2 regions of the Pelosinus sp. UFO1 genome follow, and region 2 is predicted to be linked to the other one. Evidence: a T-box and tRNA genes for the amino acid it is inferred to sense, from the RefSeq annotation. Region 2 holds a T-box; the other holds one or more tRNA genes.

Region 1 (6,143 bases), 1.1 Mb from region 2:
CAAAGTAAACTGCTACGCAAATATGTTCACCATGGCGGGCGATCCCGATCTTTCCGCCCACATTAAGCCCAACTGCTTTCGGCGTAATTTGTTCTAAGGCCGCATGTGTCGCACCAGCAACAGCCCCTTCACCGACATGATTGGCACTAACCAATCCTTGACGTTCGGCAGCTACCACTGCCCGTTCAATAATTTTTTTGACGGATACTAAATATTCACCGCCAAAATCAACAGCAACAGAACGGATATCACGAGCGTTCAAGCGCTTCTGGATCTCTTTCTCATCCTGTCGATCCTCACTAATCGCCATATTCATTGCTGCCCTACCGACAACAATACTCGTAATTTCCACTTAGGCTGCCTCCCTCTTTTGTATGACTGTAATTTTTTCGTTATCTACGATGGCAACGATAAAGAAAGTAACAAGGCAAACCAACCACTCCATGTAGATGGGATGGGCAAAAATCTGAATTGAGGGGAACATTTGCCAAGCAAACAATGTTATCATACCTGCCAGCGTCGTATAAAAGGCAGAATTTCGACGACAGAAGTTTGGTGCAAACATAGTAAATAAAAATACCAAGGTAAAAGCTGTTGTGAGACTAAGACCAATTAGCATCGTCTTCACAATACCTACAGCATTAAAGGCAAACCACAAGGTAGCGATTCCTAATCCTAAAATAGAAGATCGATTGATGATTGTGTATTTTTCATCACTTACACTAGGATTAATGAAACGTTTGTAAATATCTTGAGAAAACAAGGTCCCTGCAGCTAGTAAAATATGGCAAGCAGTGGCAACATCCGCTGCCCATAATGCCGCCAATGTCAGTCCAGAAATGATAGGGTCTAATCCCATAATCATTTGAGGAAGCGCTAATGTTGCATTCATACCTGGATGTGCAACCCTAGCTGCCATTCCCATAATGGCACACAAAAAACCTACGGGGAAAATTAAAAGTGCCCCCCACAAAAATCCCTTTTTCGCAGCCTTTCCATCTACTGCCGAACAAGCAACCTGTACAGGCCCCTGGGCCGTAATCGTTTGCGTCATCATAACAGCAAACCAACCAACAATCGTCGCTAATCCCAATCCACCAAGAGGACTAAACCAGTCTACATTAGAGGGTAAAGAGGCCGCCAGATTGGATAAACCACCTTGATTAGAAACAGTCGTCACCGTGCTAATCAGCACACCAATGTAAATTAAAGTCACACTTAAAATATTGGACAAACCTGATGACCATAAGCCACCAATCAATGTCGTGCCAATAAATACTATGGCACTGGTTATCATGCCCCCCTGGAAGGAAAATATACCAGGTAAAAGCGAAGACAAGATAGCTCCGCCCGCAAGATATTGAAGTGAGGTAATCACCAACTGAATGGTGATCATTCCTAAAACACTAATTGCTCGCCCTTTTTTATCATAATAACGTTCAAATAATTCCGGTATCGTCGTACAATCCATCTCCCGGTACTTTTCTGCTGCCACCATTGCCATTAATACAGCTCCTGCAGCCCAGGCTACATTGTACCATCCAGCAGCAATACCATATTGATAGGCATTTTCTGCAACACCAATCGTCGATGCTGCGCCAATCGCCGTACCCGCAATGTTCGTTGCCACTAGCAGTGTGGTAAGCTTGCGTCCAGCAAAGAGAAAACCGGTACTACTTTCCGTCCTGCGTTTAACATAAATACTAATCCCAAACAAAACACAAATATAAAGAATAATGATTACGAGTTGAATATTCATTTTTACCATCCTACTTTCCTACAAGTAATGTACAGAAATTGGCTAAAAACAAAAAAACACTCCACAAAAGGAGTGCACAATGCCCTTCTAACCATCCTGCCATCCTACAAATGATACAACCATCTTACTATACTACTATTCTACGTAATAATTATATAAGCAATGGTGAGACTATGTCAAATGGTAAACACAGTATAGTGTTGCACTTGTGTAGCCCTACGGCAAATCTCACTTGCCGCGAACCATTGTATTTACATAATAAATATTGTATTATTGCACTAAATCATTCCAAATTCTCATTATAGAAAGAAGGACCTACAAATGAAATCTTTTATTACCTATAAAGTATCCAAGGAGCATGCAGGTTTTACTCTTGAGGAATACCTAAAGCAAATCTTACAATATTCTGGAAGAAAAATTCAAAAGTTGACAAGACAAAAGGGTATTTTTTTAAATGGTAAAAAAGTTTTTCTGCAAAAAAAAATTAAGGCAGAAGATACATTACGAGTCCTACAATCTGAGGATTTGTCTTATGGGGTAGAACCTGAACAAGGTCATATCGAAATACTCTACGAAGACGATACCATGTTAGTCTTACATAAACCAGCCTATCAGCTCGTTCATCCTACAGGGCAAACCACTAGCGGTACATTAGCAAATTATCTTGCTTACTTGCTTAAAGAGCGAGGCACTATAAGCACAGTTCGCCCTGTACACCGACTAGATAGGGAAACTTCAGGTTGTATCATCTTCGCAAAGGATTCCCGTAGTCAATTCATCCTAGAACAGCAACTAAAGGCCGGAACCTTAAAACGTACCTATTGGGCTTTGGTAAAAGGAATCGTCAATCCAGCTGCTGCAACCATTAATGCCCCAATCGGTTTTCACCCCACCTTGGCCAACCGACGGGCGATAAACGAAAAAGGTGAGCATGCTGTCACTCACTACCAGACCATCCAAACATTATCCTCAGTTTCACTACTTGAATTACATTTAGAAACGGGTCGAACCCACCAAATTCGAATTCATTTAGCACATATTGGCTACCCGATTATAGGAGACGCCATGTACGGAATTCGCACGTCTTGGATGCCAAGGCAAGCTTTACATGCGGCTTCTATAACTTTTAGACAAGTAGAAAGCAATGAGGAAATTACAGTAAAAGCACCCCTACCGCAGGACTTTCTAGAGGCCGTCAACTTTTGTACAAAAGAAAATCCCTTTTAACTTATACATTTTGATATTATAAGAAAAGACTTGGCTTGTGCCAAGACATCGGACGCGGGCAGAAGCCTTAGTCGTTCTTACTTGGAATCAAGAAAGTGTTATACTTTCTGATTCCGTAAACAACCGGGTGATAATTCTTTTTTGAATTATCACCCGGTTGTTTCAAGACGACCTCATCACCAAATCTATGTAAACTTTTAATTAAGAAAAGACTTGGCTTAGGCCAAGTCTCAGACGCAGGCAGAAGCCTTAGTCGCTCTTACTTGGAATCAAGGAAGTGTTATACTTTCTGATTCCGCAAAAAAGCATCGCAATAGCTGCGATGCTTTGGTTTTTACTTGGTGCCGAGGACCGGAATCGAACCGGTACGGAGATCACTCTCCGAGGGATTTTAAGTCCCTTGCGTCTGCCAGTTCCGCCACCCCGGCATATTTTAATATGCCAAACTGTTAAAGGCAGTATATAAAAATCGAATTGGAGGCGACACCTAGATTTGAACTAGGGAATAAAGGTTTTGCAAACCTCTGCCTTACCACTTGGCTATGTCGCCATAATTTGGAGCGGGAAACGAGATTCGAACTCGCGACCCTCGCCTTGGCAAGGCGATGCTCTACCGCTGAGCTATTCCCGCATTAATAACCATGTCTTAAAGCAAAATGGTCGGAGCGGCAGGATTCGAACCTGCGACCCCCTGGTCCCAAGCCAGGTGCTCTACCAAGCTGAGCCACGCCCCGAAATTTTTATCACCATTTATTGAAAAAACAACCGTAATTGCTGTTCAATAATTTACTGGGGTGACGATTTCTAATTATAGCAGACATTTAAATATACGTCAACAGGTTATCTTCTTGTTTTTTTATTTTTGTACAACTTTTTTCTAATAAACCAAATCAGTCATTTCAGAATTTTTTTTTAGCCAACTCATAAGAAAAACGCTACGCGTCCTTTTCGAACCACTAAGACACAAAGGTCACAAAGGGGTCCTATCCATTTCATTCCATCTTCTTTGTGTGCCGCGATAGCGGCATTGTGTCTTTGTGGTTCAATCTTTTTAACTAAAAACTTATGAATTCTGATACCACTAGAAAAACCCTACAGTTTATTCTTAAACTATAGGGCCCTTATATTCTTTTAACACATTATCATCAAATAATTGCTGCTGCGAGTTTTGCTCCTAGGTTTCGGCAAAGATCAAGTCCTGACTCATCAGGAGTATTGTGAATCATCAACCCTTCTGCTACCAATTTAGCTCCCTGCTCTTCCATTCTTTCTGCCCAGTCTTTCAGCCACTGTCCATCGCCCCAATCATAAGAACCAAACAGAACTAAAGGTATGGAAGATAAGTTTTCACCCTCCAAATCTTGAATAAAAGGTTCCATTTCCATCTCTTCTAACACTTCATTTCCCATTGCCGAGCAGCCCAATGCCACAGCATCCGACGTAAGTACATCAGCTTTGCTTGCTTTATCTACAGATAGCAAATTTACAGAAATTCCTTCTAAGGCAGCACCTGCTGCAATGGCCTCAGCCATCTGCTTCGTATTCCCTGTTCCGCTCCAATAAATAACTGTAATTTTCTTCATATCTTATCCCCCATTTTCTTGAATTCCAATTGAGATTAATTATCAATATTTTTCTAAAAAAAATATCACTATTACTAAATTCAACATCTATAAAGCAAGGAATTTACCGATAAAATGCGAATAACAGGCATGAAGATGCTACTTTCCGCCACTCGCTCGTTGATAATTTCTCTCAATTACACAAGCTAATATTAACAACAATATTACTTTCTGTCAACAAAAAAATGCTTACATTCTTAGGCAAAAAACAGGGATAAATTAGAGTCCTAAAAAAACAGGCCTGCAATTATTATAAATTGCAGGCTGTTTAATTAATCGCTTATTGATCAATCATTATTTCTTTCATTCTATAATAAGAGGGTTTTCGCTGATAATCAGCATCAAATAGCAATCCATTACCTAACTGAAAGTATTCAAACATAGGTGCTAGAGAAGAATACCGGTCAGTGACACCCCATTGCCCAAAACTTTTCAGCTTATCTTGCCTGATACTCATTGCCAGCATCTCACCAAAACCACGGGCTTGTTCATTTAATCGATGAGGCGTTGGCTTTGCGTTTAGATTTACATCCATCTCAGAAACTCGAACCTCTAGCCCCAAATCCACTATCTTTTGCATATTTACCGCTACGAGCTCAGGCTGGGAACCGACATATTTACCAGCTTCCATGTCCTCATGCATTTGGAAGCCAATGCCATGTATTGGCACGCCACGAGCTAAAAGACGTTTTACCAATGCATATAAAGCATCAAATTTCTCGCCTGGCTCCTCAATACCATATTCATTTAAATACAGTCGAGCATTTTCATCCGTTGCATTTGCCTCACGAAAGGCAAAGTCAATATACTCTTCTCCCATAGCCTGGAACCAAGGATTGGCGGAACGAAGCCCCTTATTCGTGTTGTATCCCATATCTTTCAACGGTTCATTTACAACATCCCACTCGGCAACTTTTCCCTTATAATGACCTACCACAGTTCGAATGTGCTCAGAAAGAATTTGTTTTACTTCATCTGACGAACGTCGCCCCTCCGTTACCCACCTAGGCAAGGCCTCATGCCACACTAAAGCATGTCCATGGACGCGGATATTATTGTTTTGAGCAAATTCAACTAAAGCATCTGCTTCATTAAATGCATAAAGATTAGGACCTGGATGGATAAACTGAAACTTCATATCGTTTTCAGGAGTAACCATACTAAATTCCTGTCCTACCAAAGACTGATACTTTTCATCTGTAACCAACGGAATCGCCGCAACGGCTGCACCAATATAAATTGGTTTATCCCGAGAAGAGGCAATCGCCCGCAAAGAATCAGGGCTGACATTGTAGTTTTTTAGTGGTTCACGGTCTATAACCTGTACTTTAGATACTGTAGAAAGAGGCTGGGTTGAAATTTGACGAATTGTAAAACCGCCGCCTTGTTCTGCATCAGCTCCAAATACAATTTCTCCATTACTAAATACTCCTGGATCAGCTAATCGCCCAACTTGCTTTCCGTTTATTTCAAATAAGAAATTTCCACCTATTCTAGACACACTCATTGTTACAATCCCTACCGCCCCATCACCA
Region 2 (6,143 bases):
GAATAATTGATCAAAAGAATGCTACAGAGCGGGAAATCATGCGTCATGCAACATTATACATGGCGTAAACAAGGGAGGGTCCAAAATGAACTTTGATACAAAGAAAATGAATGAGTTCTTATTGCAGTATGCAATATATGGTGTTTTGCTTGTATTGATTGTAGCAATTGCCGTGTATAATTCAAATTTTTTATCGATAAATACCTTACGTGATATTTTAATGCAATCTTCTACCCGAGTAATTATTGCCCTTGGGGCTGGCTTTGTTTTGATAACGGCAGGTGTCGATCTTTCGGCAGGGCGTGTTGTTGGTTTAGCAGCAGTATTGTCGGGTTCTATGCTGCAGGTTGCAGATTATTCCCGGAGATTTTTTCCTGACTTACCTCAACTTCCAATCTGGATACCAATTGTGATCGCTATACTTGGCGGACTTATTGTTGGTTTACTAAATGGGTGGATTGTAGCGAAATTCAGTGTACCACCTTTTATTGCAACGTTAGGAACTTATGTAATGGTCTATGGTGTAAACTCGATTTATTTTGATATGAAACCGAACGAATCTCAGCCAATTGGCGGTTTAAGATCCGACTTTACTATAATTGGTTCAGGATCTTTTGGTACTGGTCCTTATTCGATACCCTACATAGTTCTCATAGCATTAATAGTAGCCTTTATAGTTTGGGTTATTTTCAATAAAACCAAACTAGGGAAAAACATGTATGCCATTGGTGGTAATATGAATGCGGCAACCGTTTCGGGTATTAATGTTGGTCTTAACTTAGTTATGATTTATGCAATTGCTGGAGCACTTTATGGATTTGCTGGTGTATTGGAAGCAGCAAGAACGGGTGGTGCTACAAATAATTATGGCAACATGTACGAATTAGATGCTATTGCAGCTTGTGTTGTTGGCGGTGTATCCACAACAGGGGGCATTGGTACCGTACCTGGTATTTTAGTCGGGGTAGTTATTTTTACGGTTATCAATTATGGTTTGACTTTTGTCGGTATGAATCCTTATTGGCAGCTTATTATAAAAGGTCTCATTATCGTAGCTGCTGTTGCTGTAGATATTCGGAAGTATCTTACAAAAAAATAAATAAATTTGTAAAAAAACTGACTGCCATCTTGGCAGCCAGTTTTTTTACGTTAAAATGGGTTAAATGAAAATACCCGCGAGTTTGCGCTAGAATATAACACCTTTAGTTTTCTTTTTCGTGTTATCGGAGTATGTTTAGAATAGTTTAATAATAATTCAGTAGATATTTCATCATAAGGGGTACCGTCAGATTTGGTAATCTGATCGCTTTTCATCCATTTCTTCACATCAAATGCGGTAAATTGAGTAGGTAATCTTTCAGCATCTACTGCTAGTTTCATCTCTTCAACCAAAGAAGCTTCGCATAGGACGATAGGGTTAAGAGTAGTATCTTGTAAATGTTCCACGAATGATTCCTCCTATTGATAGGTGGCAGTTAAATTAATAAATAATGCGAATACTGCCATCATTAAATATTTCTATATCATTGTAGCTGTCCATGATTTTCTTAGCTGTATCGCTGCTTACTGTATTAAGATCAGCAGTGCCATAGATAATATCGTGATAATGATTGAAGGTTCCAAGGTTATTAATTGCCATATAATAATGGACCTTGTCATTACAACCAGTTGGCGCTAGCTTTACACCATGCTTTTTTAACCATTCAACGGCTTCTTCATGGCTGCGGATCTCTTTTGTAAGGTGGGCGATGACATGACGATCTGTACCAGCGTGTCCAACTTTAAAATGGTCAAGACATTCTTGGCAAATTCCTTTATCCCCAACCAAGGATACTGCTACTGGTTTATCCTCATAACAATAAAAGCATGTACCATTATTATGACGACGCCATTTATAAATATCTTCATATACTTTTTTCTTGCGAAATAGCATCAGTTATGTCTCCCTATTACATTTTATCAGTATGCCCTAGTATACCTGTTTTCGAGGTGATTGTATACATGAGTTTTTAGTTGTCGTCTATAGGAGCTTTTTGAAAATGCATAGCAAAAAAACGATTAATTGAAGAGTTCTATGCAGGAGACTTGTAAATTGCCTGCGAATATTACAAAGAAAAAGACAATGTTTTTACAGCTACATCCATGTATAGCTACCATGATGGAAGATATTCGAAAAATAGGTTTTCAGCTGTTGAACTTTCAACGGCATATGGAAAATAGATTCTGCATTTCACAAGAAGTAAATTTTTTCTTAGTGCTATTGAATATTCAAGTTATAATAAGGTTATGATTTTATAAGATTGCATATACGTTATAGAAAAAAAGAAGGTTTTTGAGGAGGAAATAGAATTTGTTAATTCCGTGGGAAATATTACGTGAGGATAAAGAAGCATCCAATAATTTTTTAGAAAACTTACTCGAACTTGCGGCTGCTGATCCGCTTCTATTTGATGAAGTTATGCGAGGGATATTATATGAAGATCCTGCCATTCGGGTGCAGGCTGCAACAATGGTTGAAAAAGTAACTTGTGTTCGACCCTTATTTTTGACATTATATAAAAGAATAATGATAAATGAGTTTTCTACTATTGAGCAGCCTGAAGTACGAAGACTGGTTGCTTTATTATATGGACGTGTGTTATGGGATGAGTGGGAAATGAAGCAAGTGGTTACCTTACTTAAGGGGTGGATTGAAAGTGAAGAAGATAAAGAGGTTCGCGAAAATTCTATAAAATCTCTTGAGGCACTAGATATGCAAAATGCCCGAAGGCAGGCTCTTTAACGAAAATATAAGGATACCTTCTTTTTAGGTATCCTTATCAAATATTATTTTATTCAGTCCAAATTCAAGCCATTGGTTTACTTGATAGTCGAAGCCCAACTTTCAAAAGCTTTCACAAGTTCATCTCTAGCATCACTTACGGCATTACCAGTCCATTCCTGCCCCGTATCTCCATCGTACCAAAGGTCTTTATTGCTAAAGGTACCAGTGGGGTAGAGTTTTTCTTGAATTGCTACCTGCATACCGTCAAGCATACTTTGCTTAATGGTTTTACGTGACTGTCTATGTCCTGTTTTTTCTGTGGGGATTATATCAAGACCTGTTTCCCCTTTAGTAATTTCAATATGGGATAAAACTTTTCCTTGCCCTTGCGCTGCTGCGATGGATTGCCTAGCAGCGGCAGTAGCTTGTTCGCGACTAATCGAATCATCAGATACAGTGATTCTAATATTGCCAATGATTAACTTATACACAGAATACACCTCCCAAGAAAAAATGTATGCCTATCCTTTTGAATATAGAACAATTGGTAAAAAAATAGACTGAATAGTGTTAATTGACTTTCTAGATAGGGTGGGATATAATATTGTGTAAGTCCTACGAGGCAGAATAGTAAGCTTTTATTTGTGGTGCAGACAGTTGGCGGATGATGCGAGCCAATCCCAAATAAGTTGAACTCACTGCGGAGGAGTAGCCATGAATTAGTAGTGGCTAACGCTTGATTAGCGTTAACAATCATTGAGAGGATGGCAGTTGCTATCAATCAGGGTGGTATCGCGGGTATGTATAACTCGTCCCTGGCTAATTAGCCAAGGGGCGGTTTTTTATTTTTTATAAATAGGAGGCTTTTTTTAATGAATGAAAGATATGTTCCTAAGGAAATTGAATCAAAATGGCAAAAGCACTGGGCTGAGCACAACACTTTTAAGACAGAGCTAAATCGTCAGCGCCCGGAATATTACGTTCTAGAAATGTTCCCTTATCCATCGGGCAATTTACATATGGGTCATGTACGCAATTATTCGATAGGTGATGTAATTGCTAGATTTAAAAGCATGCAAGGCTATAATGTTCTTCATCCAATGGGATGGGATTCCTTTGGTATGCCTGCAGAAAATGCAGCAATTAAACATGGTGTTCACCCAGCAGAATGGACATGGGAAAATATAGCAAATATGCGCCGTCAACAACAAGAATTGGGACTATCCTACGACTGGGATAGAGAAGTTGCCACATGTCACCCTGACTATTATCGTTGGACCCAATGGTTATTCTTGCTGTTCGTGGAACGAGGACTTGCTTATAAGAAAAAAGCAGCGGTAAATTGGTGTAATGACTGTAATACGGTACTAGCAAATGAACAGGTAATTGATGGCTGCTGTTGGCGCTGTGATTCCGTCGTGGTGAAAAAAGAATTAGAACAATGGTTCTTCAAAATAACAGAATATGCAGATCGACTCTTAAGTGATCTTAGCGAATTAAAAGGCTGGCCTGAGCGAGTCAAAACTATGCAAGAAAATTGGATTGGTCGCAGTGAAGGGGCCGAGTTTACCTTTGCCGTAGCTGACTTTGAAGAAGAAATCGCTGTCTATACAACTAGGCATGATACCGTTTTTGGGGTAAGTTATGTGGTATTAGCCCCTGAACATAAACTAGTTGAGAAACTTATTGCTGGTAAAGAAAATGAACAGGCTGTTCGTCAATTTGTAGAAAAAGTAAGAAATATGAGCGAAATTAGTCGTACTTCTAGTGAATTTGAGAAGGAAGGCATGTTTACTGGGGCGTATGCAGTCAATCCTTTTACTGATGAAAAAGTGCCAATTTGGGTAGCTAATTATGTATTAGTGGAATATGGTACGGGAGCAGTAATGGGCGTTCCTGCACATGACGAACGAGACTGGCAATTCGCTAATAAATATAAATTAGCAAAAAAATTGGTAATACAACCTGAAGGGCAAGAGCTAACGATTGAATCTATGACAGGTGCCTACGATGGTGATGGTGTTATCGTAAATTCTGGACAATTTACGGGATTGAAGAGTGAAGCTGGGAAGGTCGCAATTGCAAAATGGTTGGAAGAACAAGGTTATGGCAAACGGCGTGTAAATTATCGCTTACGTGACTGGTTAGTTTCGCGTCAGCGGTATTGGGGCGCACCAATTCCCCTTATTAATTGTCCTAGCTGTGGTAGTGTACCTGTACCTAAAGATCAGTTACCTGTCTTATTACCGGAAAATGTTAATTTCAGTGCAGGTTCTGTTTCGCCTCTAGCTAAGGTAGAAGAATTTGTAAACTGCACATGCCCTGAATGTGGCGGTGCTGCTAAACGTGAGACAGATACTATGGACACTTTTATTTGTTCTTCTTGGTATTATATGCGTTACACAGATCCGAAGAATATGTTAGCGCCTTTTGATTCTACAAAAGCAGACTATTGGGCACCTGTAGATCAATATATTGGCGGCATTGAACATGCTATATTGCATCTATTGTATTCAAGATTTTTTACTAAAGTATTAAAAGATGCTGGTTTAATTAATGTGAATGAGCCTTTCAAAAACTTGCTAACACAGGGTATGGTTATTAAAGATGGTTCTAAAATGTCTAAGTCAAAAGGCAATGTAGTATCTCCTGAGGAAATCATTGCAAAATATGGCGCGGATACAGCCCGGTTATTTATTCTATTTGCGGCACCACCTGAGCGTGATTTAGAATGGAATGACCAAGCAGTAGAAGGTTCTTATCGTTTCTTAGGACGTTTATGGCGTATAATTGATCATTATGCTTCTTTCATGGCAGGGGAAGAAACTGAGTATGATAGTAGCACTCTTACTAAGGATGAACGTAACCTTAGACGTGTATTGCATGGGACAATTAAAAAGGTAACGGAAGACATTGGCGATCGTTTTAATTTTAATACAGCTATCAGCTCTATCATGGAATTGGTAAATGCCATGTATACTATTAAAGATCAGAATATATCATTAAATCCTGGATTGGTGAGGGAGACCGTATCAAGTTTATTATGTTTATTAGCTCCTTTTGCACCTCATATTACAGAAGAATTATGGAGTGAAACGATTGGTCAAGGTAGTGTTCACAAACAGTTGTGGCCTATTTTTGATGAAAAAGCAATCGAGCTAGAGGAAGTAGAAATTGTTGTACAGATGAATGGCAAGGTAAAAGAGAAGATTGTTGTTTCTGCTACTTTAAATGCCAAAGAATTGGAAGAAAAGGTTCTAGGGGAAGAAAAAGTACAAGCTTTGCTGTCAGGTAAAGAAGTGATAAAAGTAATTGCCGTACCAGGAAAGTTAGTTAATATTGTAGCACGTTAAGAGTGTAATTAAGAAAGTAAAACCCG

Evidence for each region. A T-box is a leader RNA that pairs with one kind of tRNA and senses whether it is charged. The one in region 2 lies ahead of leuS (leucine--tRNA ligase), so its partner is inferred to be a tRNA-Leu.
Region 1: it has a tRNA-Leu gene. The T-box ahead of leuS (leucine--tRNA ligase) is inferred to sense a tRNA for this amino acid. The anticodon was not compared.

What each region holds. Positions count from the first base shown of each region.
Region 1 covers NZ_CP008852.1:4,005,911-4,012,053, forward strand. The annotation lists gene UFO1_RS18940 (HutP family protein) at 1-352, opposite strand, end outside; gene UFO1_RS18945 (sodium:solute symporter family protein) at 353-1,759, opposite strand; gene UFO1_RS18950 (RluA family pseudouridine synthase) at 2,081-2,986, shown strand; tRNA gene UFO1_RS18955 (tRNA-Leu) at 3,326-3,414, opposite strand; tRNA gene UFO1_RS18960 (tRNA-Cys) at 3,462-3,536, opposite strand; tRNA gene UFO1_RS18965 (tRNA-Gly) at 3,543-3,617, opposite strand; tRNA gene UFO1_RS18970 (tRNA-Pro) at 3,644-3,720, opposite strand; gene UFO1_RS18975 (flavodoxin) at 4,132-4,569, opposite strand; gene UFO1_RS18980 (endo-1,4-beta-xylanase) at 4,889-6,143, opposite strand, start outside.
Region 2 covers NZ_CP008852.1:2,876,380-2,882,522, reverse strand. The annotation lists gene UFO1_RS13730 (sugar ABC transporter ATP-binding protein) at 1-68, shown strand, start outside; gene mglC (galactose/methyl galactoside ABC transporter permease MglC) at 86-1,099, shown strand; gene UFO1_RS13720 (hypothetical protein) at 1,150-1,446, opposite strand; gene UFO1_RS13715 (hypothetical protein) at 1,481-1,933, opposite strand; gene UFO1_RS13705 (hypothetical protein) at 2,351-2,782, shown strand; gene UFO1_RS13700 (hypothetical protein) at 2,860-3,255, opposite strand; T-box leader at 3,373-3,584, shown strand; gene leuS (leucine--tRNA ligase) at 3,637-6,117, shown strand.